One region of the Peribacillus sp. B-H-3 genome, then DNA from elsewhere that is predicted to be linked to it. Evidence: a T-box and tRNA genes for the amino acid it is inferred to sense, from the RefSeq annotation. Region 1 holds a T-box; the other regions hold tRNA genes.

Region 1 (9,587 bases):
TTAAAAAGACATAAATTAACATTGAGTGAATTCCAAGAATTGAAACTAAAGCATATATCAGAATTAACTAGTGATGTAGTTCATATGATAAAAGGAATAAGAGATTCGGTACCTCTAATTACAAAAGATACTCTGTTACAGAAAACAATTCCAGCTAGTGATATAGAAAAATATTTATCCGGAGATTATGCTGAAATTGGAGGATATATTGCTAAAGTTGATGACGTTGGTCATATTAAAAACTATGGTGATGTTGTTGAATCTTTCCGCCTTGACTACACTTCTTGGAATGGAAGTAGGCCTTTCCCTGAAGATGGGAATGTATACGGGAAAATTAAATTTACAACTAACAGGGCAGATAATATTGAGATCCCTTACGGAGAGCGCTTCGGAGGAACAAATACAGATGGTCCACCATGTACACTGAATGGTTTTACAGGGTCAAGAAATGGTGAATTAGTTCCTGAGTGGCAATTTGATAATAGATATTTTCCTAATAATGGAGCAGAATTATATAGAGTAACGGATGGTATTGAAAAACTAGTAGCTATATTTGATAGTGATTTAAAAGTGTTTACACCAGTCAAATAATAAGGGGGGAAATGTATGGAAAAAGGGACTTTTGCAAAATATACAAGTAAAATCTTTAGGGTCAGTAATATTGATGGAGATAGTATAAGATTAGTTAGTGAAGATAAAGTGGATTTGAACAATGGGTTTAAGGAAAAAATTTATCCTAGTAACTATAAAGATAGTGCTAACTTACCCAGGCTATATATCAAGGAAATGAATAAGGTTGAACTTGATGAAATTTATGAAGTTGATTACAAGGCAAAGTACAGAGGAAATATATATAATTTAAATTTTAATAAAGAAGGATCACAATTTAGACTAGGTACTACTAATGCGGAACTTGCAAGGCAAAATGGATTTGAACGTACAGATAAATACTACTATGAAAAAATAGTAGATCAGGATGAGATTGAAGTTTTAGAATTGATAAAAAAACTATAATGTTAAGAAATTTATTATTGATAGATAATTGAGGTTATATGCTTTTGTGTAATGATGGGACCATCGTCACCAAATGATTTGATATTACAAATAAGCTCTTTGGGATTAACGATCTCTGAAGAGCTTTTTTTCAGTGGTACGTTTCTCCTTTGATTCTCATGCATGTCTAATAGAAATAAAATCTAGGCTGAAGCTTACAAGAATACATAAAGATTTAAAAAGCATTATGAATACTTCGTGTACATTATGCTTTGGATAACACATGAATGACACAGATCGTGGCGATAAATAATTCATAACATGAAAGGATAGGCTTTTGCTATCTGGACTTATAAATTTTGGGTTGTATTTTTACTAGAGACGGTCGTAAAATACTCGCTATTCGTTTAAAAAGCGTTACACGAATTTTAATTACTGTAACGGGAAGGACTCAATATGGAAAAAAGGTTGTTGTGTTAACAAGCACATTCTTCTAGATACTCTTTTTCACTGTAATCCAGGAGATAATCTGAAACAATGTATTATTTAGTGAACATACAATAATTATTTGTTTTGAGAATCGAGTGCTCATGATGGTTATACCACTTTGCAGAACAGTCCGCGTTATCGTGTTTGGAAAAGGAAAAAAAGAAAGAGAAGTGTATTTTAATACTCGATGTAGTATCTGATATTAAGAAGAAAGAACCGATACGATGATCAACAAGCCTTGTTCGAGTTGCTTTTGATGTTGACTTATGGAAAAATATTGAATAGAATATTTGTAATTATAAAATAAAGACAATGAAGAGAAAAAGTAAAATGGATTCGTTTTTGACAGAGAGCTTCGGTAGCTGAAAAGAAGCAAAAACATTCATTTGAACAATGGTCTCTGAGTTTCGTACTGAAAATACTATTGTATTAGTAGGATACGACGAGATTTGGCACTCGTTAGCATTGTCACAGTATAAGAGTGATATTACTCAGTACTTGTTGAGGCAAATGGTGTGAATCATTTGCGAAAAAAGGTGGTACCACGGGAATTAAACCTCGTCCTTAACGTTGTTAAGGGCGGGGTTTTTTGTTTTTATTCTTATTAATTTAGGAGGTCTAAATTATGGCTGTTTTTATTGGCGGTGCGTGGCCTTACGCAAATGGTTCATTACATCTTGGCCACATTTCTAGTTTGTTGCCTGGAGATATTTTGGCAAGGTATTACCGTTTAAAAGGAGAACAGGTTTTATACGTATCAGGAAGCGATTGTAATTGTACACCAATAACAATCAGGGCAAAACAGGAAGATCTCACACCAAAGGAAATTGCTAATCGATATCATCAAGAATTTGTTGGGTGCTTTTCAAAGCTAGGGTTTTCTTATGATACTTATACAAGGACCGATACAGTGCACCACCATAAAATCGTCCAAGAGATTTTTTTGAAACTGCTTGATAAGGGACTTATCTATAAAAAGGAAATTGAGCAAACATATTGCGAATATGATCAGCAATTTTTACCTGATCGGTATGTTGAGGGAACTTGTCCAAACTGTGGAGCAACCGCCCGAGGTGATCAATGTGATAATTGTTCCACCGTTTTAGAACCGCTTGAGCTGCTTGATAGAAAATGCAAAATTTGTGATAATCCACCTACTACAAGGAAAACGCAGCATTTTTACTTTTCATTAAGTTTATTCCAGAAGGTTTTAGAAAATTATACAGAAGAGGCTAAGGACAAACATCTATGGAGAGATAATGCAAATTCATTAACCCTAAGATATTTAAAAGAAGGGTTGCAGGACCGGCCGGTTTCAAGGGATTTGCCTATTGGGGTAAGTGTTCCGGTTCCTGGATATGAAGATAAGAAAATTTATGTTTGGATTGAAGCAGTATCGGGCTATTACACTGCAGCAAGCTATGGGCAAAGGAAACTAAAAGAGATGACTCAGCTTTTTGGAATTCAAGTACCACTTCTTATTACGTACACGGAAAAGATAATATTCCTTTCCATTCAATAATATGGGCAGGGATTTTGGCCGGATTGGGAAAAGAACCTTTGCCAACTCATATAGTATCGAATGAGTATCTGACATTGGAAAAGAAGAAACTGTCCACTAGCAGAAATTGGGCTGTTTGGGTCCCTGATATTCTAAATAGATATGAACCTGATTCTATACGTTATTTTTTAACAATCAACGCTCCAGAAAGCCGAGATGCCGACTTTTCCTGGAAAGAATTCATTTATAGCCATAATAGTGAACTGTTAGGGGCTTATGGAAACTTTGTCAATAGGACGTTGAAATTCATTCAAAAGTCGTTTGATGGTGTCATCCCTGAAAAATCCGCCACTTCCACTTTTATTGAAAGAGTTAACTTATTATACGACGAAGTAGGACAATTCATTGAATCAGCATCCTTTAAGCAGGCACTGGAAAAAACATTTGAACTTGTTAGATACGCTAATAAATATTTCGATGAACAGCAACCTTGGAAACAGGTAAACGAGGATAAGGACTCTTGCCTACAAACATTAGGAAATTGCATTTACTTAATCGGAAATTTAGCGAATGTATTGACCCCGTTTCTTCCTTTTTCCAGTGAAAAGGTCAAAAGAATGTTAAATATAACTGTTGCCAGTTGGAAATCGTTTTTAATTCCACCTTATTCTATATCAAATGTTGAACCCCTTTTTGAGCGGATCGATACTTCGAAAATTGATGAAGAGTTAGATAAATTAAGCAGCAAACCGTATAATTGAAAAGAATTTTAAAAACCTTGCATATTTTCGGCTTATAGATAATTTGGGGTATTGAACACAAGCACCCATTCGTATTATAAGATCAGCCAGATATTTCTGGTTGATCATTTTTTATATCGATAGCCGGGGTAGAACGTAAGCACCCGTGGGACTAGACATAGATCCCCGTTAACTAAACAGTTCGCCCCCTGCTTGTAGAAAAACGATTGAGGCTGGTTGGGACAAAGATCCCGAATAATAAGCGAAGCTGTCACACTACAAGAAGGATTAGGGGTACCGGTTAATTTCCTAGGAGGAGGAGATTTTAGAATGAATCCAGTAATAGGTCTGGATGTCGCAAAAGGTGAAAGTCAGGTTCAAGCATACTTGGAAAAGAAAAAGCCTTTCTTGTCCCATTTCCAAAACGTTTTTAGACGTAGGATATTCTTTTAAAGTAAGCAAAGAGACGAAGGAATATAAGTCACCAAAAACACCCCTATATTCAGGAAAAACTTGATCTAAGATAGCCTGAAATTGTAATTTTGTTTGTACATAGATACCCGTAATATTATAGTGTTGTCTAGTAAGATTGCGCAAATTTAATAATTGGATGCCTCTTTTCTTATACGGCTCTACATCCTCCTTACTTTTAGAATACCAAAAACATTTATCAAGATTAGAAGCCGAGATAGATGTTTTGGCAAAAGAATTACAAGAATATAAGATAATCAATCCCTGGTATGGTGAAAAAATCGCGGCAACGATCATTTCCCAAATTGGAGAAATTGATCGGTTTAATCATCCCAAAAAGCTAGTGGCCTTTGCCGGGATTGATCCTAGGGTTTTTGAATCTGGTAGATTTAAAGGCACGGTAAACCGAATAACCAAAAGAGGATCAAGCAGACTTCGACACGCCTTATATATGGCTGTACGCTGCGCCATTCGTGATTGTCGCAAAAAGAAAACCACTGATGAGATCATCCCTCGTAACAAAAGGTTACGGGAGTTTTATGATAAAAAACGAGAAGAAGGAAAACCCTTTAAAGTCGCCGTTATAGCTTGTGCCAATAAACTTTTACAATGGATTTATACGCTTTTAAAAAGCAATACAACTTTCCAGGATACAGCTTAGATTATATGTCTAACTAAATAATGAAAAACCTTCCAAACGAATATCTAGGAAGGTTATTTGGCATGTTCTTTTTTAGTATAACATTAGAGATTTAATGTTTTAACTGAAAAATGTTGACAAACTATTAGCTGTTTAGTTCATTAAGCAAAATAAATAATTATGCCTTCTCTTTTTATAATTTACTTTTAGCTAATTCCTCCCAATCTTCAAAGGACAGCTTATCAGTAATATGTTTTAAAGCATTAGGAACTTCAACAGAACACATCATTTCCAAACTGTTACCATCAGGGTCTTCAAAGTAAACGGAAGCATTTTCTTGATATGGTCGAATAAATGGCTCAATAGATTTTCTACTACCAAATGGCACGACTTTTACTTGAATAGAATCTAACCATTTTAAAGATTCTTTTAAATTTTCATATGAAACTCGAAAAGCAATATGTCGTAAGGAAGGATGGTATGGCGTTTGATACTCATTTCCTTCCCACAAACCTAACCAACTTTTTCCTTTTTCAATCAAAAAAAAAGCAGTTTCTTCATCACGCCATGCAAGTTCCAAACCCAGCCTTTTATAAAACTCCAATGAAACATCTAAATTTTTTACTGGCAAATGTGCTTCAAATATTCCTTCTATCAAGTTCTCAACCCCTCTACAATTATGAATATATTACCAATTATAGATAAACGCATGTTTTATACAACTAATCTGCCCGTTAGTGTCAACCTTCACAAACTTATTTTTATTTTAGGCACTTTTCGTATAGATTGTTGCTTTTAAATGAGGTTAAAAAAAATTTACTTTTTATGGTAGTATGTTTACAAGAGTTTTTCCTGCTAACAAACACGTTTATACAGTATTCAATATTCAGTTACATAAAAAAGGGGATAATTATGAGGTTATCATTAGGACGTGTTTCATTGAGCGAAAGTGAACTAAAGTCTATCTTAACTGAACTTAAAAATGAAAAATGTCATTGGCAAGACGTAGATAAAACTTCCGTTTTAAAGTCGATGTTAGAGCATATTGGTTCTACGGATAGCGAACTCCGTGACCAGTTGATTTATACTTCTTTTTATAAATTAATTATTGAGAGTAATCAAATTGAAACTCAACTATTAACCGAACTCTTAGATACTTGTATGGAACTAATGTTTAAAGGTATCGGCGAAAAGGAAACCGACACCGTGTTCACAAGAGCATTTTCAACCCTTTTAGTAGCATTAATACTTAACAGGGATAATCAAGAAAATTTTTTATCCTCAAGCAAAGTAAATAGCATTAAAGAGGAGTTAATGAAGTACATTTACCTTGAGAAAGATTTAAGAGGGTATGTCGCCGGGAAAGGATGGGCTCACAGTGTCGCCCATGTAGCTGACACTTTTGAAATGTTGGTGAAGAATCCAAAGCTAGATAAAGAAGATTATCCTGAAATATTAAGAGTGTTATGGAGTAAAGTTCTTATATCAAGTAGTGTCTATGTTCACGATGAAGATGAAAGGTTATTAATCCCTATTCTTGAAATGCTAGAAAGGGGGTTGAATGCAGCAGATATAGAAGAATTACTACAACACTTACCGAATGAATTAAAAATTCAAAAGGAACAGATTGAAAAAGAAAAGTATTGGTTATTAGTATTTAATATCAAAACATTTTTAAAGAGTTTTTACATTAAAATTAACGGTAATCCTAAACTACTGCAACTTCAGAAGAAAATTGAACATAGGTTGGCAAGAATCTTTTGAGAGAGTACATTTGCGTTTTGTAATTAATCGTCATACGTTTTTGTAGAATTGAGTATAAGCCGGTTCTTATAGAATGGGCTGTATTTTATTTATACCTCACGCAAGAATTTCACTGTAATATGATTAGAATTTTGGCAGGAACTGAGCAACATTTGATTTATCTGTTCTTTTTCAGCTATTTTTTTTTGCCTTTCTCAAGAAAGCTAAACCAGTAGAGGTAATTGTCCGAATACTATGATGAAGCGAATATTACCGCCGTCCGACATTTGTTATTGGAGATACGACTATCGCGGGAGTACATTCAAAAGAAACTTTGGAACAAATAATAAAGGATGAATTGGATAAACAAAAGCCTGTTATTTTAATGGAAGGCATGGCCTGCGGTATTGACGGCTGTTAATTAATTCAACAATGGAACATACTATACATGATTTGGAATATGGAAGGAGTTTACATTATGGCAAACAAAGATTTACTGTTTGAAACGGTGACATTAGGTAGCATAACACTAGACAATCGGGTGGGTGTTGCCCCAATGACACGAACAAGTGCTACACCAGAAGGAGTAGCGACTGACCAAATGGTTGATTATTATGCGAAATTTGCTCGGGGGGGATTTGGTTTAATCATAACCGAGGGAACATATCCAGATAATACTTATAGTCAAGGGTATTTTGATCAACCCGGTATCATAGACAACGAACAAGTAAAGGCTTGGAAGAAGGTTACGGATGCTGTTCATCAAGAGGGTGGGAGAATATTTGTTCAATTGATGCACGCGGGTGCCTTATCTCAAGGAAACCGATTTGTAAGTGACACGTTAGGACCATCAGCAGTTCAACCAAAAGGACAGCAAATGAAAGTTTATGGTGGGGATGGAACATTCCCATTACCAAAAGAAGCGACAAAGGAGGATATTACGGAGATAATTAAAGGGTTTGTTGAGGCATCAAAGAATGCTAAAGAGGCTGGTTTTGATGGAATTGAAATTCACGGGGCCAATGGGTATATCCTTGATCAGTTCTTGACGGATTATACAAATAAAAGAACTGATGAATATGGTGGAACTACAGAAAATCGTGTTCGTTTATTGGTGGAAGTTTCAAGTGTAGTGCGTGAAGTAGTTGGAAAGGAATATCCAATTGGTATTAGAATTTCTCAGGGGAAAATAAATGACTATTATCATAAGTGGGCCGATAAAGAAAAAGATGCCGAAATTATTTTTGGTCAGTTAGGACAAGCAGGACTAGATTTTATCCATGTAACAGAATTTGAAGCATGGCAACCTGCATTCCCTGAAGGTGAAGGAACAGACGCAACAGATTCAGCCTTTGGAGATGGACCTACTCTTGCAGCGTTAGCTAAAAAGTATGGCAAATTACCTGTTATCGCAAACGGGAGCCTTCATGACCCCAAAAAAGCAAAAGAGATTATAGAAAAAGGTGAAGCAGATGTTATCACTTTAGGTCGTGGAGCTCTTGCCAACGATGACTGGGCAAATAAAGTGAAAAATGGAGAACAACCAGAAGAATTTGTACCGGAAAAAGTATTAAGTCCAAATGCTAAAATTAAAGAATTTGAATTTTGAATATTCTCCATCAACTGTGCTTACTTGAAAAAGCCAAATTAAAAAGTTGATTCCTGTAGTTTAAGGAATCAACTTTTTTAAGTTTAAATTGCTTAGCGTCTAAAATTTTCAAAATGTTGGCGTTACCGCATTAAGAAAAATAGAATTTGATCCATATTTTCAGATGAAGGAATAAGAGGTGGCAAATTCAATGAAGAAGCATGGAAATAGACAGGGTGGGCTTACAGAAGATGTTGGCTCACCTTTCGTCTGTCTAAATTGATTTTTGGTAGTGCTGAACACAAGCTGAATATGGAGGTCAGATATTGTTAAGGTACTAATTCACTGATGAAGAGTATTTAGTTGATCCTAGACTTGTAGTTGCAATGAATTTTAAAGGTAAAGCTATTTCAGGAACTAATGATGCAGGCTGGGAGAGAAATGCAAAAAAATTTTAATACATTACTTAAAAGTAATCCAGAGTTTTAAAGTGCCGACAATACGACTTGATAAAGAGAGGTCGAGTTCAATTGTTGATGAACAATTTATAAAACATTTTCCACAGTATAAGAGGTATATAAAAGATCCCATGAGGCATCACCATATAGGAGAAGGTGGTCAAGCTGTAGCTTTACCAATAAGCTTCCATCCCAGTTATGTTGGTATTCATAGAAAAGGAATGGGGAATCACTGGTATAGATGATGAAATTTCAACTAGATTAGAAACTTTTATAAATAATTTAAGAGGTGAGAAGACGATACTACCAGAAGAATTTAATGATAAATGGGATGTTAACAAAGATGGCCCACCAATTATATTTAATAAAAAAATTTAATGAGCGCAAATTTTTTGGATGAAGTGAAGAGGTATTTTTCTATATATGCCAGAAAAGTTACAAAAATATTATTATTTGGGATCAACTGGTTCTGGCGATCCGATATGTATTATTGAGAAACAAGAAAATATAGTGTCTCTTAATAATAGTGATAATTATAAAGAAGTATTTTTTAATTCTTCTATAAATCAAATAATTATTTATAAATAAACGGGTAAAATTGATTAAAGAAAATAGATAGAAAAACTATAATAACAGCTTCAGCCAGTAAAGCCCAAGGTTCTTCAGCAGACCGAAAAAGGCATCTACGGGCTCACCGCCGCCTTTGACTGGGAGAGGCCATCACAGGAAGGGACTTTTTAGGAAACAAGCTGACAGACGAACAAAAGCAGCAAAGCCTCACCCAGGCACTCAGCATAATCGGACTTGGGGCAGCAGAGAGATTCATCGGCAGTAAGCCAGCGAATATCCCATTCAACACAAACAATACGCCCAAGCCACAGTGAAAAATACTTCAAAGACACTCCAGGAAATAGGCAAACAGATCGGAAAAGTGGATGTCCCAGTTGGAGTAAAGGATTTTGCA
Region 2 (9,587 bases), 1.8 Mb from region 1:
GGGGAACAAAACCCCTCTTCCCGACTAGTCATTGGGAGATACGTGAAGTAAGCCGGGATTGTTTCATCTCTTATTTAGGCAAAAAGTATTCTGTCCCTTTCCGGTATGCGGGCCACAAAGTAAAGGTTAAAGTAACCTTGGATCATCAAATTGAAATCTATGATGAGAAGGAGTGCGTGGCTCAACACCCTATTTTAACGGGTAAAACGAGTGTTCATGTGAAGCTAGAGCATTATGAAGGATTACACAAAACAGGAAAAGAGCAGGAACATCAGAATCCCACTGGTTTGGCGGCCAAAGATTCTGGAAATGTCCCTACTCCTAATGTTGAAACACGTTCTCTAGCTTCTTATGCTGCTCTGGAAGAAGGTGATTCAATATGAAAAACCAACTCGAAGAGCAGCTAGAGAATCTTGGTTGGCAGGAAATAGCCAACCAATTAGATGATCTTTTAGAGAACGCTTCTAGAAATAATGTATCATATTTTGATTTTTTGCACACTCTTGTTTTGAGAGAAACTGAAGCTAGACAGGGGAATCTCTTGTCCAAGAGGATGAAGAGCGCCAAGCTTCCTTACATGAAGAACATCCATGATTTTGAGTATACGTTTCAGCCTAGTGTAAGTGAACAGCGTGTGAAGGAAACCTTGACTTGTAGGTACATCGCAAACGGGGAAAATAGGATTCTATTAGGTCCACCAGGTGTAGGAAAAACCCATTTAGCGATATCCTTTGCCGTAGAAGCTATTACACAAGGATACACTGCGTTATTTTTAACGGCTGATGAAGTGGTATCAGAATGCCGAAAGGCAGAATCAAAAGGAACTCTCCATCGCTTAGTTAACAAATGGAGCCGCCCCAATTTACTCCTCATCGATGAGGTAGGATATTTTCCATTTGATGAACTAACAGCCAATATCTTTTTTCAGGTGGTGTCCAAACGATATGAAAATGGGGCAATGATCTTAACATCTAATAAATCATTTATTGAATGGGGAAAAGTATTTGGGGATGATGTTTTAGCTACAGCGATTCTAGATCGACTCCTTCATCACTCTGTCACTTTTAATATCAAAGGAGAGTCCTATCGCCTCAAAGAAAAGAAAAAGGCTGGAATGTTCCCAGCCAAAGTAACTGAGTAACCGATATAAATGGGGACTTTTATTCCGATGACAATGGGGAAAAATAAACCGACGTTGACACCTATATCCCAAAAAATATATTAAAGCCATTTTACTAAATATTATTTAAAATTCTAACTCCATTTGGATCAACTATATTCGAAGAAAGGATACCTTCCAATACTGCTTCTTTAATAGTAACTGTATGACCAATTTCTGAAATAATATTTTCAACAGGTTTGCCAAATAAATTTGAAAGATCGTTTTCTAATCCTTTCATTCGAGTTTCCAGCTTTAATTCTTTTATTTTTATGTTATCCGCCAGATAGTCTACCGAGTCTGTGTTAATTTGAAGTTCTACCCTAAAATTATAGGGTGTTGCAATAAAGCTTCTTCGTTCACCTCTTTTTACTTCCCATGCCATTTTTTCTGCATTTTTGCATATATGGTTTTGTTCATTTTCTGATACTAAAAAACCAATATGGTCAAACATGATTTTCTTTCCATGACCAAAAGTTATATTTATACTCCCTTTTCTTGCTTCTACAATACGAAATATTATTTTTTTCTCTCGAAAGTCATCCCATGCCAAAGGAGGATTAAATGGTTGAAAATCCCCCTCGTACTTTCCTATACGCTGTGATATACGAAACCCCTTATTAACATAAAATTTTTCTGTTTCTTCCACATAGGGAGTCCAAAAATGATAATGAAAAAGCATATAAGCCACCTCTTTACAAAAACTATTTATTAAAATAAGAGCGTATTTCAATATTTTGTGTAAATGAATAAAGCTAAAAGGAATACCTTTTCATGGGAGAAAAGTCACCACAACAAATCTAAGAAAGAGATATTCCCTATGAAGCTGTTTACAAGAGAAGTCTAGTAAACCACCGTTTTTCGTACACACTGAGTAACTGTGATCAATACACAGCTCGTGAAGAAATTAACAGCTTTTTTAGATCACGAAATACGATCGAGTTGGCATCCATTCAGGCAATTCATGTAAAGGCTCATATTTACGGACATTACACTGATACGGTGAATTAAACATCTAGATTCCATAATTATTTAATTTACTTCCTGAGCAATTACTCCCCAATTAACTATTCAACAGGTGTAAATTTGGCAGATGTGGTTAACTCAATTTCATCACCTTCATATGCATCCCACATATACTCACTCTCGCCAAAGTCTCCATTTCCTAAAATAATATTTACATCTGCTCCTTGGTTTACAAAGAAGTTACCTTCTCCTCCATTAGCTGATACTTTATATCTTCCTTCTGGCAAATCCCTACCTACTTCAAATTTTCCTGCACTTAGAAACTTTGGTTTGCCTTTTGCTGCTTTTACTTGACTAGTAGCAGTTGCTAATTCATTATGCTTAGCATCAATTTGTTTATTCAACTTTGTTACTTCAGATTTCCTGCCTGAAATCTGACTGTTTATATCTTTGAGTTTCTGTTCAGCTTGTGCCTTTTTAGCAATGCTTGTTAACGCTGCATCATATTCATCTTGTTTATCTTGGATCTGTGATTCAACATCAGCTAATTTTATCCCAGCTGCATCAATTTTTTCATCAATATTTTTAAGCTTAGATTCCTTACTCTTAAACTTTGAAACCACTTGATCGTAGCTGGTCTTTTTACCATCAATTTTTGTTTTAGCCGAACTGTAGCCTACTGAGTAGAAAATAATTGCTAAAATGATTGCTGTTATTGGTAGAATGATTTTCTTGTTTTTATAAAAAGGCTGTCTTAAGGTATTTCTTTCTAATTCCATATGAATCCCCCTTATATAAATTGCTGTGCTTTAGATTTAGTTAGTGATTTTAAATGTAAATTACTATTCTGAATTATTTTCAAAAATTAATACTATATCATAATCCAATTTCCAATTTTTTCTTATAATTATACAACAAGGAAGTGGAATTAGAATGTAGAAAATTGTTTTCTTCAAAATATCTTACAAATAACCCACTAATCAACCAAGGATATCCTGCCGATCAAATTTTTAAAGTTTCATTCCTACAAGATATTTTTTGACTCTTAGTACCACTATGCAGCCCTGAGTTCACTAAATATCTGACTTCGCCTTCTTTCTCAAGAAATTAATAAGAATCCTTTTGTGACCATGTTTCTCACAGGTTACGCCCATCTATTATGTCTATGACTTTTGTTAGTATTTTGTTGTTTCCAAACAAATAAAAAAGCACCTCACATAAAGTGAGAAGCTTTGATATAACAGCAATCTTATCTGTTCATAGATACACACCAGCATAGAATTTCCAGATTCAGTGCCACTATGGTTTGATACTTATATCTTTCCGCTAAACTCCCACAGCCCAAGCTGCCCTTTTGCAGGAATATATTCATCGAGCATCCGCATGTCCTCAATTTCCCAGGCATAGCCGCCAACTCTGTAATCCCCTAAAAACAAGTCGTTCCCTGAAATAACCCGACTATCTTCTAAGACCGCCCAGTTTCCATTGTTTTCTTCTATTTTCAAACAGTTTTTCAGCTTGCAGACTCCAATTATCATTCCGGTCGGCAGGTTATCTTCTGTATACCCATGCTTAGCCAGCAGCTCGGCAACTCCATCCAGTCTACAGGCGGGCTTATCTACTTTTTTGCTCGTATGAATAGCAAGAGGACCCCGATAATGCGTTCTCCAAGTCCTTGTTTCATATTTGGCTTCCCTAAGGACAAATAAGCTTGCCCAAGGCTGGATCATCGACAGTACTTTCATTATTAATCCCCCCTGCTCCTGACATCATTAAGTTAATTGGTTATATAGTTCCCTTGAATAAGGATAATATAGACAGTATCTAGATTTAATGTTCTCTCTTGCCATAAAAAAAGACAGCTAACCAAAATGTACGCTGTCCTCGGGTTTCTAACTATATTTTGCTGCAACACAAAGTGCATGTGGACATAATAGATGCTAGTGCATTATTTTGGCAGATCCACAGTAAACGGTACTAACTTTTCACTGTCGATAATGCTAGAAAAATCGAATTGTAGAACAGTTTTCTCCTGCTTAAAATCATCTATTTTTTCCTTTGTTTTGTCTATTAACTTGTGCTGGTAATACTAAAGACACCTTGCAACATCGAATTTTTTTTCGATTCTATAAGGGTAGGGAAAATTCCATATTTAGTTTTATGTGATTATCGATTTAAAATGTTTGGAGGCAGGGTATTGCGAGTACTTTGTCTTTTTTTTTCATTCAACTTAATTTCGTACCCTTTTCTTATTTAAAGGCTGTGTTCTGAAAGATTGTGCCTATAGTATTAAATTAGTTGAGGACTTTTTTGGTCCTCTTTTTTGGATATTTTTACCTAGACAGTACAATAAAATTATTGGTATATTTACCATTATATATTTTATATTCAAAAAATTTAGATAGAATAAAATTAAGGAGTTGTTTTCAATGATTGCAAATTCTATTCAGAAGGTCGGACAAATAGGAATACCCGTAAAAAATTTAGAAAAAGCAGTTGGTTTTTACAAAGATTTATTAAAACTTCCTTTTCTATTCAGCACAGACTCTATGGCATTCTTTGATTGTAATGGTACTCGCCTTCTTCTTAGCCTTCCTGAAAAAGAAGATTTTACTCAATCAGGTTCTGTCATATATTTTCAAGTTGAGAATATTAAAGAAGCTCACGAAGAATTAATTGAAAAAGGCGTTTATTTTATTGACGAACCACATATAGTTGCAAAAATGGAACAAACTGAAACATGGATGACCTTTTTTAAAGACACAGAAGGAAATACTCATTCTTTAATCAGTGAAGTCCATATATAAATATTAGGAATCATAAATACCGCCTAATAGCGGTATTTTTTTATATTGATAAAGTAGACTTTATCTCTGTATGAAGAGTTGGTATTCATTGAACTGAAATTAACCCACATCTCTAATGTTTTGAACGGTTGTAAAAGTCGGTCTCTGACAAGAAAGCAGTAACATTTCTTTCGTTCTGCATAGTGAAGGAATTTTTTTGTTCAGTTCTAGGAACCGGTACCAAAACAAATAATAGTTTTGTTCACATCAAGATTCATGAAGTATGACCAGAACTGACGGAAGATGCCCGCATGAGATTTATCCTTTAATGTAATTTCCATTCCATTTACAGTGAATTCATATTTATGCTTTACTTCCATCATCATTCCTCCTATGTATTGGTATGTCAGCCAAGTTCTTCGTTTACTCACCGCACATGACCTCCGCACATTATTAGTGTCAAATCTGTAGTGTGAGAAAAATGAAAAAAGGTCTTACACAATTAAGTGTAAGACCTTGATACAACAGCACTCTTGGCTGTTTCATGATACCGGTGGCCGGGGTCGAACCGGCACTCCAGAAGGAACACGATTTTGAGTCGTGCGCGTCTGCCAATTCCGCCACACCGGCATGTAATTTGGAGGCGGCAACCGGATTCGAACCGGTGGTAAAGGTTTTGCAGACCTCTGCCTTTCCTCTTGGCTATGCCGCCTTAAATATTGGAGCGGAAGACGGGATTCGAACCCGCGACCCCAACCTTGGCAAGGTTGTATTCTACCACTGAACTACTTCCGCATGATGGCTGGGCTAGCTGGATTCGAACCAACGCATGACGGAGTCAAAGTCCGTTGCCTTACCGCTTGGCTATAGCCCAATATCATTATATTCAACTGAGTAACAATTTATGTTATAAATGGGGCGACTGATGGGAATCGAACCCACGAATGTCGGAACCACAATCCGATGCGTTAACCACTTCGCCACAATCGCCATTATTTTAAAATTGGCAGGGGCAGTAGGAATCGAACCCACACCGGAGGTTTTGGAGACCTCTGTTCTACCTTTAAACTATGCCCCTATAGATGGTGGAGGGGGGCAGATTCGAACTGCCGAACCCAAAGGAGCGGATTTACAGTCCGCCGCGTTTAGCCACTTCGCTACCCCTCCACATAATTAAGTGAATGGTGGCTCGGGACGGAATCGAACCGCCGACACAAGGATTTTCAGTCCTTTGCTCTACCGACTGAGCTACCGAGCCATTATTAATTACAGCTATATTGAATTTTTAAAATGGCGGTCCCGACGGGAATCGAACCCGCGATCTCCTGCGTGACAGGCAGGCATGTTAACCGCTACACCACGGGACCAGATTGCGGGGACAGGATTTGAACCTGCGACCTTCGGGTTATGAGCCCGACGAGCTACCAGACTGCTCCACCCCGCGATAATATAAATGTTTCATCAAAAATTATGGTGGAGGATGACGGGATCGAACCGCCGACCCTCTGCTTGTAAGGCAGATGCTCTCCCAGCTGAGCTAATCCTCCAGTATGTAAATGGTGACCCGTACGGGATTCGAACCCGTGTTACCGCCGTGAAAGGGCGGTGTCTTAACCGCTTGACCAACGGGCCAGGTATAATGGCGGAGAGCAAGGGATTTGAACCCTTGAGACAGGGGTACCCGTCTACACGATTTCCAATCGTGCTCCTTCGGCCACTCGGACAGCTCTCCATATGGCTCCGCAGGTAGGACTCGAACCTACGACCGTTCGGTTAACAGCCGAATGCTCTACCACTGAGCTACTGCGGAATAATACCAGCTTGGCGACGTCCTACTCTCACAGGGGGAGAACCCCCAACTACCATCGGCGCTGAAGAGCTTAACTGCCGTGTTCGGAATGGGAACGGGTGTGACCTCTTCGCTATCGTCACCAAACATTTTCCATAAGACATATATTATTATATACCTTATTTAATTATTTTGCAAGAACTTTTTTGTTCTTTCAAAACTAGATAATAGTGAAGGTTTTACGCGTCATTTTGGTTAAGTCCTCGATCGATTAGTATCTGTCAGCTGCACGTGTCACCACGCTTCCACCTCAGACCTATCAACCTGATCATCTTTCAGGGATCTTACTAGCTTGCGCTATGGGAAATCTCATCTTGAGGGGGGCTTCATGCTTAGATGCTTTCAGCACTTATCCCGTCCGCACGTAGCTACCCAGCTATGCCTTTGGCAAGACAACTGGTACACCAGCGGTGCGTCCATCCCGGTCCTCTCGTACTAAGGACAGCTCCTCTCAAATTTCCTGCGCCCACGACGGATAGGGACCGAACTGTCTCACGACGTTCTGAACCCAGCTCGCGTACCGCTTTAATGGGCGAACAGCCCAACCCTTGGGACCGACTACAGCCCCAGGATGCGATGAGCCGACATCGAGGTGCCAAACCTCCCCGTCGATGTGGACTCTTGGGGGAGATAAGCCTGTTATCCCCGGGGTAGCTTTTATCCGTTGAGCGATGGCCCTTCCATGCGGAACCACCGGATCACTAAGCCCGACTTTCGTCCCTGCTCGACTTGTAGGTCTCGCAGTCAAGCTCCCTTGTGCCTTTACACTCTGCGAATGATTTCCAACCATTCTGAGGGAACCTTTGGGCGCCTCCGTTACTCTTTAGGAGGCGACCGCCCCAGTCAAACTGCCCACCTGACACTGTCTCCCGCCCCGATCAGGGGCGCGGGTTAGAATTTCAATACAGCCAGGGTAGTATCCCACCGACGCCTCCACCGAAGCTGGCGCTCCGGCTTCTCAGGCTCCTACCTATCCTGTACAAGCTGTACCAAAATTCAATATCAGGCTGCAGTAAAGCTCCACGGGGTCTTTCCGTCCTGTCGCGGGTAACCTGCATCTTCACAGGTACTATAATTTCACCGAGTCTCTCGTTGAGACAGTGCCCAGATCGTTACACCTTTCGTGCGGGTCGGAACTTACCCGACAAGGAATTTCGCTACCTTAGGACCGTTATAGTTACGGCCGCCGTTTACTGGGGCTTCGGTTCAAAGCTTCGCTTGCGCTAACCTCTCCCCTTAACCTTCCAGCACCGGGCAGGTGTCAGCCCCTATACTTCGCCTTGCGGCTTCGCAGAGACCTGTGTTTTTGCTAAACAGTCGCCTGGGCCTATTCACTGCGGCTTTTCCGGGCTATTCACCCTAAAAAGCACCCCTTCTCCCGAAGTTACGGGGTCATTTTGCCGAGTTCCTTAACGAGAGTTCTCTCGAACACCTTAGGATTCTCTCCTCGCCTACCTGTGTCGGTTTGCGGTACAGGCACCTTTCATCTCACTAGAGGCTTTTCTTGGCAGTGTGGAATCAGGAACTTCGGTACTATATTTCCCTCGCCATCACAGCTCCGCCTTCATGGAAACGGGATTTGCCTCGTTTCCGGCCTAACTGCTTGGACGCGCATATCCAACAGCGCGCTTACCCTATCCTCCTGCGTCCCCCCATCGTTCAAACGATGAATAGGTGGTACAGGAATATCAACCTGTTGTCCATCGCCTACGCCTTTCGGCCTCAGCTTAGGTCCTGACTAACCCTGAGCGGACGAGCCTTCCTCAGGAAACCTTAGGCATTCGGTGGAAGGGATTCTCACCCTTCTTTCGCTACTCATACCGGCATTCTCACTTCTAAGCGCTCCACCAGTCCTTCCGGTCTAGCTTCAACGCCCTTAGAACGCTCTCCTACCACTGACACCAGAGGTGTCAATCCACAGCTTCGGTGATACGTTTAGCCCCGGTACATTTTCGGCGCGGAGTCACTCGACCAGTGAGCTATTACGCACTCTTTAAATGGTGGCTGCTTCTAAGCCAACATCCTGGTTGTCTAAGCAACTCCACATCCTTTTCCACTTAACGTATACTTTGGGACCTTAGCTGGTGGTCTGGGCTGTTTCCCTTTTGACTACGGATCTTATCACTCGCAGTCTGACTCCCATAAATAAGTCTTTGGCATTCGGAGTTTGACTGAATTCGGTAACCCGATGAGGGCCCCTAGTCCAATCAGTGCTCTACCTCCAAGACTCTCATTATGAGGCTAGCCCTAAAGCTATTTCGGAGAGAACCAGCTATCTCCAGGTTCGATTGGAATTTCTCCGCTACCCACACCTCATCCCCGCACTTTTCAACGTGCGTGGGTTCGGGCCTCCATTCAGTGTTACCTGAACTTCACCCTGGACATGGGTAGATCACCTGGTTTCGGGTCTACGACCTCATACTCATTCGCCCTATTCAGACTCGCTTTCGCTGCGGCTCCGTCTTCTCAACTTAACCTTGCATGAAATCGTAACTCGCCGGTTCATTCTACAAAAGGCACGCCATTACCCATTAACGGGCTCTGACTACTTGTAGGCACACGGTTTCAGGATCTATTTCACTCCCCTTCCGGGGTGCTTTTCACCTTTCCCTCACGGTACTGGTTCACTATCGGTCACTAGGGAGTATTTAGCCTTGGGAGATGGTCCTCCCTGCTTCCGACGGGATTTCTCGTGTCCCGCCGTACTCAGGATCCACTCAGGAGGGAACGAAGTTTCAACTACAGGGTTATTACCTTCTCTGACGGGCTTTTCCAAGCCTCTTCATTTACCCCGTTCCTTTGTAACTCCATGTTGAGTGTCCTACAA
Region 3 (9,587 bases), 1.3 Mb from region 1:
TACAGCTTTCGGCAGGCTTTTTTGAGTAGTAAACAAGGGGATGTTTTCCCAATAATCCACAAAATGCTCCAATCCTTCATTCAAAATCATTTGAGACAATTTCTTGTCCGCCATGATTCTTTTTGTTCTTTCCATTTCCTCTTTGAGGCCTGGAGACGCACTTTCAAGTATCAGCTTATCAATTCGTTCCGGATACAGTGCAGCAAAACTTAATGCAAGCCGCCCACCCATAGAATAGCCCAGTACACTTACTTTTTCTGCATTCAGCTGGTCAAGAATCTCCTTTAGGTCATCGGCCGCCTTTTTTGCTTCATAGCGAGCGGAATCTTCAGGCGAATCTGTTTCTCCATGGCCAATAATGTCGACAAGTATCAGCTTGCATTTTGAACTGAGAACGGGAATAAGAAATTTCCAGCTGTCAAGATTGCCTGTAAATCCATGCAGAAGCAAAAGTGGCTCTCCCTCTCCCGCTACCTCAACATGGTATTCGACATCCTGACAGGAAATCCTCAAGAATTCTCCCCTGAATTGGCATTTTTTATTTCCTGGGAAACAAAATTCCACAAATCCCGATGCTTTAAGACATTGGTTTCCCTTAATGTAGGAACTTCGATAATTTTCAAACCCGGTATATCAAAAGATTCTGTAAGAGTTTTTGAGAAATGCTCCCAACTCTCAACCTTTGCATAATTGGCTCCATATAATTGGGCAGCATGCGAGAAATCCAATCCATGCGGAGTGCCGAATAAAACTTCAAAATTTTCTTTTTCACTGGACTGGGGAAGAAACGAAAAGATTCCTCCTCCATCATTATTAATAAGCAGCACTGTTAAATTTTGTTTTTGAAGCTTAGCTGCAAGGAACCCGTTCATATCATGGAAAAAGCTTAAATCACCAATAGCCAGAACTGTGTTTTGCGATACTGTACTAACGCCGATAGCAGTTGATACGACACCGTCAATTCCGTTGGCACCCCGATTTGCAAGCGTCCTTATTCCTTTTGAATTGTTAAAAAAGAATGTGTCCAAGTCCCGGATAGGCATGCTGTTACCGACAAACAAAGTGGAATGCTCTGGAAGGAGATCACTTAAAAGCAAAAACAGCTTTCCTTCATTAAGCTCATGGTCATCTCCTATTGCCAAAAGGGCATTTCTGACCTTTTCATTCAGTGATACCATGGATTCAAGAAAATTCCGGTCTTCTTTTTCATCAATCCTCCGCAGCATATCATGGCAAAAGGAAACTTCATCGCAGTAAATCATATCTGTAGCCATGCCTGCAGGCTCTCTCCAGCCTGCTCCGCCGTCCACAACCATATGCCTTGCGCTTGTTTGTTTTTTTATAAATTGCAAAAGCGGTTTTGAAACAGGCATGGCTCCAAACCGCAAAATCAGATCAGGCTTGCAGGTTTCTGAAATTTCACCAAAACGCAAGAAGGTATCATATGTATCCACAATCAGCTCTTTGCTATGGTCCCCGCTTCTAAGCTGTGACAACGGATCTGCAAATACGGGAAAACCAAGCTTGCCTGCAAGTGAAAGGATAGCATCCTTAGTTGTTTCATACTTTAATTCACCGCAAATGATGATGCCTGATTCTGATTCGTTAAATACCTGTGCAATCCTATCCACCTGTCCTGGCGAGAGTGCAAGCGCCCCGCTGTCTATCATAACGGCTGCCTCGCGTTCTTCCTCGCTCTCCCATTGCTCCTTTGCCATCGAAAGATCAGGAACAAGCGGTTCACGCAGCGGAAAGTTTAAATGAACGGGTCCAGACGGTTCGTTTGCTGCCGCGGCTATGGCACGGGCAGAAACATTCCTAGCGTACTTAACCATTTGATCTGTATTCTCTGGCAAAGCCATTTCTACGAACCATTTCACATGCTTGCCATATAAATTGATTTGGTCGATGGCCTGAGGGGCTCCCACGCTTCGCAGCTCATGGGGACGGTCCGCTGTTAAAACAATCAGCGGAACTCTTGAATAATAGGCTTCTATAATCGCCGGATAATAATTGGCTGTCGCCGTACCTGATGTGCACAGCATTGCAACTGGCTCATTAAGGGCTTTTGCGAGGCCCAGAGCAAAAAAGCCTGCTGATCTTTCATCGACATTAATATGCACGGTAATATCCGGATGTTCTACAAGCAGCATTGCAAGCGGTGTTGATCTGGATCCAGGGCTCACTACAGCGTGTTTCACATGATTTTGTGCTAATTCATCAACAAAAGCAGCAGCATATGCTGTCAGTGCTTCACGGTCATTCATGAAGGTTTCCTCCTAATGCGCTTAACATCGGGTTAAATTTAATGGATGTTTCCTGGTACTCGCTTTCCGGTGAAGAATCCTCTACTACTCCGCATCCTGCAAAAAGAGATGCTTCATTTCCCTGTATTAACCCGGATCGTATTCCCACAGCAAATTCGCCATTCCCATAAGAATCTGCCCATCCAATCGGCCCAGCATACAATCCGCGCTCGAGCAGCTCGATTTCCCTGATTCTGGTGACTGCTTTTTCTTTTGGCAGTCCGCCTAAGGCTGGTGTCGGATGAAGCTTATCAATCACAGAAAAAACCGATACGCCCGGGTCACATTCACCTGTTACTGGTGTATACAAATGCTGGATATGCCTTATTTTCATAAGCTCAGGTTTTTCAGGTATATATACCCTGTCGCATACCGAATTTATTGCTTTAGAAATCATGGATACAACATATTGATGCTCAATTAAATTTTTTTGGTCACAAAGAAGCTCAGCCCCCAGGCGCTCGTCCTCTTCTTCTGTTTTACCTCTAGCAATTGTCCCTGCAAGGCATGCAGAATAAAGCTGGCCCTTTCTTTTCTTGATCAGCCTCTCAGGAGTAGCACCTATGAAGCAGTCACTGCCCGACTCCAAGCTGAATATAAAGCTTGCAGTCTGCTCAGCCATCAGCTTTTCAAGTATGGCTTCAGAAAAAATCGCATCCTGAAAAACCAGGCGCATCTCTCTGGCCAGCACAATTTTATCAAGATCTGTTTTTTTAAGTTCCTCTACGGCTTCGGCCACTGTTTTCTTCCATTCTTCCGGCTGGATCTCTGTTTGTGAAAGAAGCTCATTGCCAGAAAAGCTGCGGCGGCCCAGGCTTTCATAAATATATTTTTCCCGTTCATTTATCAAATCAATAAAATGATCTGCACTATCTTCTGGCGAACAAATAAGATTGGCGGTTAAGTAGGCTTCCCCTTCACAAATGCTTAGCATAAAGGCAGGAATATACAGTAAATGATCCCCGAATTGATCCCAAAGCATAGAGCTGCTTTTTTGGTAATCAAACGAAAAACCTCCAAACAGCAAAGGGCCAGTCGCAGCAGCATCTGCTGTTCCGATCTTAACAGCATTGCCCAGCAGGTCTGACCATCCGGACTCAATTTCCTTAAAGCGTGCAGCATTAGCCGCACCCTGAAGTTTTTCAACTTTACCTAAACCAATAATGGTAGTTTCTTTGGTAGGATCCTGCCAAAAGAAGCGTTCACCTGCATATCGTTCTCTTCCAGCTTGATAAAATGAAAGGGGGTTGATAACATCTATTTTTTTTACTTCGCTGAACAGCACATTTTGATTAGTTTCCTGTGCCTTTTTTAAGGCCTCATTTAATCCAAAAAGAAGTTCAGACTGCTGTGAGATAGCCAAAAAAATCACCCCGAATGTACATTTTAAAAGCTTTTCAAACCTATTTAAAGATACACCTCAATTTATCTCCCTGTCAATTATTCCACCTTGTTCATAGCCTCTTCTGACTGCTTTATTCCTTATTATTATATTCTTCCTCAAATACAGAACTAAAATTCTTTATCAGCAGGAAATTTGTTCGTTTGCATTGACACCTGCATGATGTTTTCCTACACTTAAGCTGTATGCCATTTTTTATAGCGCCTTATATCGGGGGTTATTCATAAATCAAAACTAGGAGAGAAATTATGCAAAATAAAGATCATCAAAATCCCGGGGCTATCCGGCCTGAAAAGCGCAGCTGGAAGATCTGGTGGGAATTAATTCGTCCACATACATTGACGGCTGGATTTGTGCCCGTCTTAATAGGCACAGCACTTGCCTTGCAGACAGAACGTGTTAATGTAGTGCTGTTCGCTGCAATGCTGATTGCCTCATTACTTATCCAAAGTGCGACTAATTTGTTTAATGAGTACTATGATTTTAAAAGAGGACTGGATAATGAGAAATCAGTCGGCATCGGCGGAGGAATAGTCCGCCACGGCATGAGCCCTCAATTCATCCTGAACCTCGCCCTTGCCTTATACGGACTTGCCCTGCTTCTTGGCATCTATATTTGTGCTGTGTCATCCTGGTGGATTGCTGCAGTCGGGCTTGTCTGCATGGCAGTCGGCTATTTATACACCGGCGGGCCGCTTCCAATATCCTCCACTCCTTTCGGGGAGCTGATGTCAGGATTATTCATGGGTTTCTTGATCATATTAATATCCTTTTACATCCAAACTGGAACCGTTTCAAAAATGACTGTACTGGTCGCTATCCCAAGCGGCATATTGGTGGGACTGATTAATTTCGCCAATAACATACGCGATCATGATGGTGATAAAGCAAACGGACGAAAAACACTTGCTATATTAATGGGGCAAAAAAAATCCATCACATTTATGGGCATTATGTTCACATTCGCTTATCTTTGGGTCATCGGACTATGTGCAGCCGGAATCGTTTCACCGTGGCTTTTGCTTGTCATCCTAAGTGTGCCTAAAGCCGTCAAAGCCATTAAAGGGTTCATGGGCAAAACCATTGCCAAAGAAATGGTGCCTGCCATGATAGCAACTGCTCAAACAAACACGATATTCGGCTTATTATTATCTGCCGGTTTATTTATAAGCTATTTTCTATAAAATAAATCCCCGTCCCCATGCACATGCATGGGGATTTTTTCCTTTTAAAATTCGAGGGCCATAGACAGGCTGCCTGGGAATGCCCATTCATCTAAAAAATAGGAAGCACCCAAGAGTTTGCATTTTGATGATAATGATTGATATTAATTGCATAAAACTTTCCTTGTTTTCAATACTCAATATTCGGGTATTTAATCCTTACACTCAAAAAAATATGTTCGACCAACTATTAAGGAGCGGATAATCTATGGCTACAAATGAGCAAATTAATTCATTAAAAAATGAACTGCTTACACTAAAAGAGCAGCTTGAACAAAGAGTTGAAAATGATCATGAAACAGTTTTGGATAAAAGCGAAAAAGAATCTGTAGGTGAACTGTCTTCATATGACAACCACCCTGGTGATCTGGGCACAGAGCTATTTGAAATTGAGCGGGAAAAAGCACTGGACAGCCATGCTGAGACTGAGATTGAAAAGGTTAATGCTGCACTCTCCGCAATCAGTAAAGGAACATACGGCACCTGTAAAACCTGCGGCACAGAAATACCTTATGAGCGCTTAGAGGCAGTGCCTTCCACATTATATTGTGTAGAGCATACACCTGAACAGCATACCGCTTCAGATCGGCCTGTAGAGGAAAATCTGCTGATTCCATCTAAAGGAGACAGCTTTGAAAACAGGCACAGAGGCGATACAAATGAAAAGGAAGACAGCTTTGGCGAAGTAGCACGCTTCGGAACATCTGAAACACCTTCGGATTTTACAGGCGATAACGAAAACTTTGATTCTTTATATAAAGAGGAAGACGAAACAAATGGCTTTACCGAGGAATACGAAGGGTTTCTAGGAAATGATATAGAAGGCAAAAATAAAAAAGTGTATCCCACAAAAAGAGAAGAAAAATATGAACAAAGACTGGACGATGAAAATATGGAATCTCAGCTGGGAGACATTCCATATAAACGGAAGGACAGCTATGTAGATAAAAAATAGACATATATACAGGGGGTGATAACTTACGTTGTCACCCCCTGTATTATGAAATTCAATTCGCGTATATTGATGGGAAACCGATCCATTTTTTGATTCATGCCCGCATTTTATCTTGTTTCTCGTACAGCTTTAAATCTCTAAAAAGCCGCTGGAAAACCCATAGAGAACGATTTTGAATACCTTGATCCCGATTGCTGCAGTGCCTTGGCGGCTTCTCAATTTTTTGTATCCTGAAGTTTCTTATTGTCTGATGGCTTTAATACAAAACTTCTTGGAAGCAAATTGTGCGGGACCCAGCATTTATTATAGAAGCAAAAAATAGGCCAGATTCCATTTATCTTAAATGGAATCTGGCCTCACTATATCCATGGACGTAAGCATTCAGTAAATGAAAAAAAGATGTATACAGTGAATGTATACATCTTTTAATATGACCCATACGGGATTCGAACCCGTGTTACCGCCGTGAAAGGGCGGTGTCTTAACCGCTTGACCAATGGGCCAGTGGCGGAGAAGGAGGGATTTGAACCCTCGCGCCGCTTACGCGACCTACACCCTTAGCAGGGGCGCCTCTTCAGCCTCTTGAGTACTTCCCCATGGCTCCGCAGGTAGGACTCGAACCTACGACCGTTCGGTTAACAGCCGAATGCTCTACCACTGAGCTACTGCGGAATGGTGGGCCTAAATGGACTCGAACCATCGACCTCACGCTTATCAGGCGTGCGCTCTAACCAGCTGAGCTATAGGCCCATATTTGGAGCGGGTAGAGGGAATCGAACCCTCGACATCAGCTTGGAAGGCTGAGGTTTTACCACTAAACTACACCCGCGATATATGGGGCGGATGATGGGAATCGAACCCACGAATGTCGGAACCACAATCCGATGCGTTAACCACTTCGCCACAACCGCCACAGTTATTTAATATATAATGGTGGCTCGGGACGGAATCGAACCGCCGACACAAGGATTTTCAGTCCTTTGCTCTACCGACTGAGCTACCGAGCCAATGGGTAATATGTATAACATATCATTTGAATCTAGTAAAAATGGCGGTCCCGACGGGAATCGAACCCGCGATCTCCTGCGTGACAGGCAGGCATGTTAACCGCTACACCACGGGACCTAATGATTGCGGGGACAGGATTTGAACCTGCGACCTTCGGGTTATGAGCCCGACGAGCTACCAGACTGCTCCACCCCGCGACAATAAGAATGCTTCATATTCTGTCAATAAATAATGGAGGAGGAAGAGGGATTCGAACCCCCGCGGGCTTTGACACCCCTGTCGGTTTTCAAGACCGATCCCTTCAGCCAGACTTGGGTATTCCTCCGTGTTGAAGATGGTGGACCTTGTAGGACTCGAACCTACGACCGGACGGTTATGAGCCGTCTGCTCTAACCAGCTGAGCTAAAGGTCCTTATATTTTGGTAGCGGCAGAGGGGATCGAACCCCCGACCTCACGGGTATGAACCGTACGCTCTAGCCAGCTGAGCTACGCCGCCAAATAAAATATAGGATAATGATATGGTGGAGCCTAGCGGGATCGAACCGCTGACCTCCTGCGTGCAAGGCAGGCGCTCTCCCAGCTGAGCTAAGGCCCCATTTTAAAAAAATCACATGGTCGGGAAGACAGGATTCGAACCTGCGACCCCTTGGTCCCAAACCAAGTGCTCTACCAAGCTGAGCTACTTCCCGTAATATGGCGCGCCCGAAAGGAGTCGAACCCATAACCTTCTGATCCGTAGTCAGACGCTCTATCCAATTGAGCTACGGGCGCATATAAATGGTGCCGAGGACCGGAATCGAACCGGTACGGTAGTCACCTACCGCAGGATTTTAAGTCCTGTGCGTCTGCCAGTTCCGCCACCCCGGCATTACGAAAAGTGGAGCGGAAGACGGGATTCGAACCCGCGACCCCAACCTTGGCAAGGTTGTATTCTACCACTGAACTACTTCCGCATTGTGATGCGGGTGAAGGGACTTGAACCCCCACGCCTTGCGGCGCCAGATCCTAAGTCTGGTGCGTCTGCCAATTCCGCCACACCCGCATATGAATGGTGAGCCATGAAGGATTCGAACCTTCGACCCTCTGATTAAAAGTCAGATGCTCTACCAACTGAGCTAATGGCTCAAACAAATAAGATGGAAATAATGTTCGAACGATAGCTCGTACAAAATTTTATGAAGATGGTGCCGGCAAGAGGACTTGAACCCCCAACCTACTGATTACAAGTCAGTTGCTCTACCAATTGAGCTACACCGGCAGGTGAAATAATATGGTGGAGGATGACGGGATCGAACCGCCGACCCTCTGCTTGTAAGGCAGATGCTCTCCCAGCTGAGCTAATCCTCCATAATTATAAGCTTGGCGGCGTCCTACTCTCACAGGGGGAGAACCCCCAACTACCATCGGCGCTGAAGAGCTTAACTGCCGTGTTCGGAATGGGAACGGGTGTGACCTCTTCGCTATCGCCACCAAACATTTTCTCGAAAGACATATATTATTATATATCTTTTTTTGAGATTTTGCAAGAACTTTTTTTGTTCTTTCAAAACTAGATAATAGAGAAGGTTGAACGCGTCATTTTGGTTAAGTCCTCGATCGATTAGTATCTGTCAGCTGCACGTGTCACCACGCTTCCACCTCAGACCTATCAACCTGATCATCTTTCAGGGATCTTACTAGCTTGCGCTATGGGAAATCTCATCTTGAGGGGGGCTTCATGCTTAGATGCTTTCAGCACTTATCCCGTCCGCACGTAGCTACCCAGCTATGCCTTTGGCAAGACAACTGGTACACCAGCGGTGCGTCCATCCCGGTCCTCTCGTACTAAGGACAGCTCCTCTCAAATTTCCTGCGCCCACGACGGATAGGGACCGAACTGTCTCACGACGTTCTGAACCCAGCTCGCGTACCGCTTTAATGGGCGAACAGCCCAACCCTTGGGACCGACTACAGCCCCAGGATGCGATGAGCCGACATCGAGGTGCCAAACCTCCCCGTCGATGTGGACTCTTGGGGGAGATAAGCCTGTTATCCCCGGGGTAGCTTTTATCCGTTGAGCGATGGCCCTTCCATGCGGAACCACCGGATCACTAAGCCCGACTTTCGTCCCTGCTCGACTTGTAGGTCTCGCAGTCAAGCTCCCTTGTGCCTTTACACTCTGCGAATGATTTCCAACCATTCTGAGGGAACCTTTGGGCGCCTCCGTTACTCTTTAGGAGGCGACCGCCCCAGTCAAACTGCCCACCTGACACTGTCTCCCGCCCCGATCAGGGGCGCGGGTTAGAATTTCAATACAGCCAGGGTAGTATCCCACCGACGCCTCCACCGAAGCTGGCGCTCCGGCTTCTCAGGCTCCTACCTATCCTGTACAAGCTGTACCAAAATTCAATATCAGGCTGCAGTAAAGCTCCACGGGGTCTTTCCGTCCTGTCGCGGGTAACCTGCATCTTCACAGGTACTATAATTTCACCGAGTCTCTCGTTGAGACAGTGCCCAGATCGTTACACCTTTCGTGCGGGTCGGAACTTACCCGACAAGGAATTTCGCTACCTTAGGACCGTTATAGTTACGGCCGCCGTTTACTGGGGCTTCGGTTCAAAGCTTCGCTTGCGCTAACCTCTCCCCTTAACCTTCCAGCACCGGGCAGGTGTCAGCCCCTATACTTCGCCTTGCGGCTTCGCAGAGACCTGTG

The links. The T-box of region 1 lies ahead of metG (methionine--tRNA ligase). A T-box ahead of a tRNA ligase gene usually reads a tRNA of that ligase, here a tRNA-Met.
Region 2: it encodes a tRNA-Met, which carries the amino acid that the T-box ahead of metG (methionine--tRNA ligase) is inferred to sense. The anticodon was not compared.
Region 3: it encodes a tRNA-Met, which carries the amino acid that the T-box ahead of metG (methionine--tRNA ligase) is inferred to sense. The anticodon was not compared.

Annotation. Positions count from the first base shown of each region.
Region 1 is NZ_CP183879.1:3,129,210-3,138,796, reverse strand. It holds gene ACN6MY_RS15610 (hypothetical protein) at 1-591, shown strand, start outside; gene ACN6MY_RS15605 (hypothetical protein) at 607-1,014, shown strand; T-box leader at 1,786-2,051, shown strand; partial or broken gene metG (methionine--tRNA ligase) at 2,108-3,744, shown strand; partial or broken gene ACN6MY_RS15595 (IS110 family transposase) at 4,123-4,368, opposite strand; partial or broken gene ACN6MY_RS15590 (transposase) at 4,370-4,855, shown strand; gene ACN6MY_RS15585 (VOC family protein) at 5,028-5,492, opposite strand; gene ACN6MY_RS15580 (DUF2785 domain-containing protein) at 5,774-6,598, shown strand; partial or broken gene ACN6MY_RS15575 (IS1595 family transposase) at 6,688-6,830, opposite strand; gene ACN6MY_RS15570 (NADH:flavin oxidoreductase) at 7,056-8,186, shown strand; gene ACN6MY_RS15565 (hypothetical protein) at 8,656-8,868, shown strand; partial or broken gene ACN6MY_RS15560 (hypothetical protein) at 8,924-9,193, shown strand.
Region 2 is NZ_CP183879.1:1,283,438-1,293,024, reverse strand. It holds gene istA (IS21 family transposase) at 1-383, shown strand, start outside; gene istB (IS21-like element helper ATPase IstB) at 380-1,141, shown strand; gene ACN6MY_RS06400 (hypothetical protein) at 1,236-1,841, opposite strand; gene ACN6MY_RS06395 (hypothetical protein) at 2,227-2,904, opposite strand; gene ACN6MY_RS06390 (ASCH domain-containing protein) at 3,439-3,870, opposite strand; gene ACN6MY_RS06385 (VOC family protein) at 4,555-4,932, shown strand; partial or broken gene ACN6MY_RS06380 (IS1595 family transposase) at 5,032-5,163, opposite strand; gene ACN6MY_RS06375 (hypothetical protein) at 5,139-5,342, opposite strand; tRNA gene ACN6MY_RS06370 (tRNA-Leu) at 5,460-5,541, opposite strand; tRNA gene ACN6MY_RS06365 (tRNA-Cys) at 5,550-5,623, opposite strand; tRNA gene ACN6MY_RS06360 (tRNA-Gly) at 5,632-5,706, opposite strand; tRNA gene ACN6MY_RS06355 (tRNA-Gln) at 5,711-5,785, opposite strand; tRNA gene ACN6MY_RS06350 (tRNA-His) at 5,826-5,901, opposite strand; tRNA gene ACN6MY_RS06345 (tRNA-Trp) at 5,916-5,989, opposite strand; tRNA gene ACN6MY_RS06340 (tRNA-Tyr) at 5,995-6,078, opposite strand; tRNA gene ACN6MY_RS06335 (tRNA-Phe) at 6,094-6,169, opposite strand; tRNA gene ACN6MY_RS06330 (tRNA-Asp) at 6,203-6,278, opposite strand; tRNA gene ACN6MY_RS06325 (tRNA-Met) at 6,282-6,355, opposite strand; tRNA gene ACN6MY_RS06320 (tRNA-Val) at 6,383-6,458, opposite strand; tRNA gene ACN6MY_RS06315 (tRNA-Glu) at 6,469-6,543, opposite strand; tRNA gene ACN6MY_RS06310 (tRNA-Ser) at 6,552-6,643, opposite strand; tRNA gene ACN6MY_RS06305 (tRNA-Asn) at 6,647-6,721, opposite strand; rRNA gene rrf (5S ribosomal RNA) at 6,731-6,847, opposite strand; rRNA gene ACN6MY_RS06295 (23S ribosomal RNA) at 6,952-9,587, opposite strand, start outside.
Region 3 is NZ_CP183879.1:4,382,437-4,392,023, forward strand. It holds gene menH (2-succinyl-6-hydroxy-2,4-cyclohexadiene-1-carboxylate synthase) at 1-507, opposite strand, end outside; gene menD (2-succinyl-5-enolpyruvyl-6-hydroxy-3-cyclohexene-1-carboxylic-acid synthase) at 510-2,267, opposite strand; gene ACN6MY_RS21805 (isochorismate synthase) at 2,260-3,678, opposite strand; gene ACN6MY_RS21810 (1,4-dihydroxy-2-naphthoate polyprenyltransferase) at 3,957-4,892, shown strand; gene ACN6MY_RS21815 (TraR/DksA C4-type zinc finger protein) at 5,140-5,886, shown strand; tRNA gene ACN6MY_RS21820 (tRNA-Glu) at 6,318-6,389, opposite strand; tRNA gene ACN6MY_RS21825 (tRNA-Ser) at 6,392-6,482, opposite strand; tRNA gene ACN6MY_RS21830 (tRNA-Asn) at 6,484-6,558, opposite strand; tRNA gene ACN6MY_RS21835 (tRNA-Ile) at 6,560-6,636, opposite strand; tRNA gene ACN6MY_RS21840 (tRNA-Gly) at 6,642-6,715, opposite strand; tRNA gene ACN6MY_RS21845 (tRNA-His) at 6,722-6,797, opposite strand; tRNA gene ACN6MY_RS21850 (tRNA-Phe) at 6,818-6,893, opposite strand; tRNA gene ACN6MY_RS21855 (tRNA-Asp) at 6,936-7,011, opposite strand; tRNA gene ACN6MY_RS21860 (tRNA-Met) at 7,018-7,091, opposite strand; tRNA gene ACN6MY_RS21865 (tRNA-Ser) at 7,127-7,219, opposite strand; tRNA gene ACN6MY_RS21870 (tRNA-Ile) at 7,230-7,306, opposite strand; tRNA gene ACN6MY_RS21875 (tRNA-Met) at 7,315-7,391, opposite strand; tRNA gene ACN6MY_RS21880 (tRNA-Ala) at 7,415-7,490, opposite strand; tRNA gene ACN6MY_RS21885 (tRNA-Pro) at 7,508-7,584, opposite strand; tRNA gene ACN6MY_RS21890 (tRNA-Arg) at 7,590-7,666, opposite strand; tRNA gene ACN6MY_RS21895 (tRNA-Leu) at 7,674-7,762, opposite strand; tRNA gene ACN6MY_RS21900 (tRNA-Gly) at 7,774-7,848, opposite strand; tRNA gene ACN6MY_RS21905 (tRNA-Leu) at 7,856-7,937, opposite strand; tRNA gene ACN6MY_RS21910 (tRNA-Lys) at 7,945-8,020, opposite strand; tRNA gene ACN6MY_RS21915 (tRNA-Thr) at 8,078-8,153, opposite strand; tRNA gene ACN6MY_RS21920 (tRNA-Val) at 8,167-8,242, opposite strand; rRNA gene rrf (5S ribosomal RNA) at 8,253-8,369, opposite strand; rRNA gene ACN6MY_RS21930 (23S ribosomal RNA) at 8,476-9,587, opposite strand, start outside.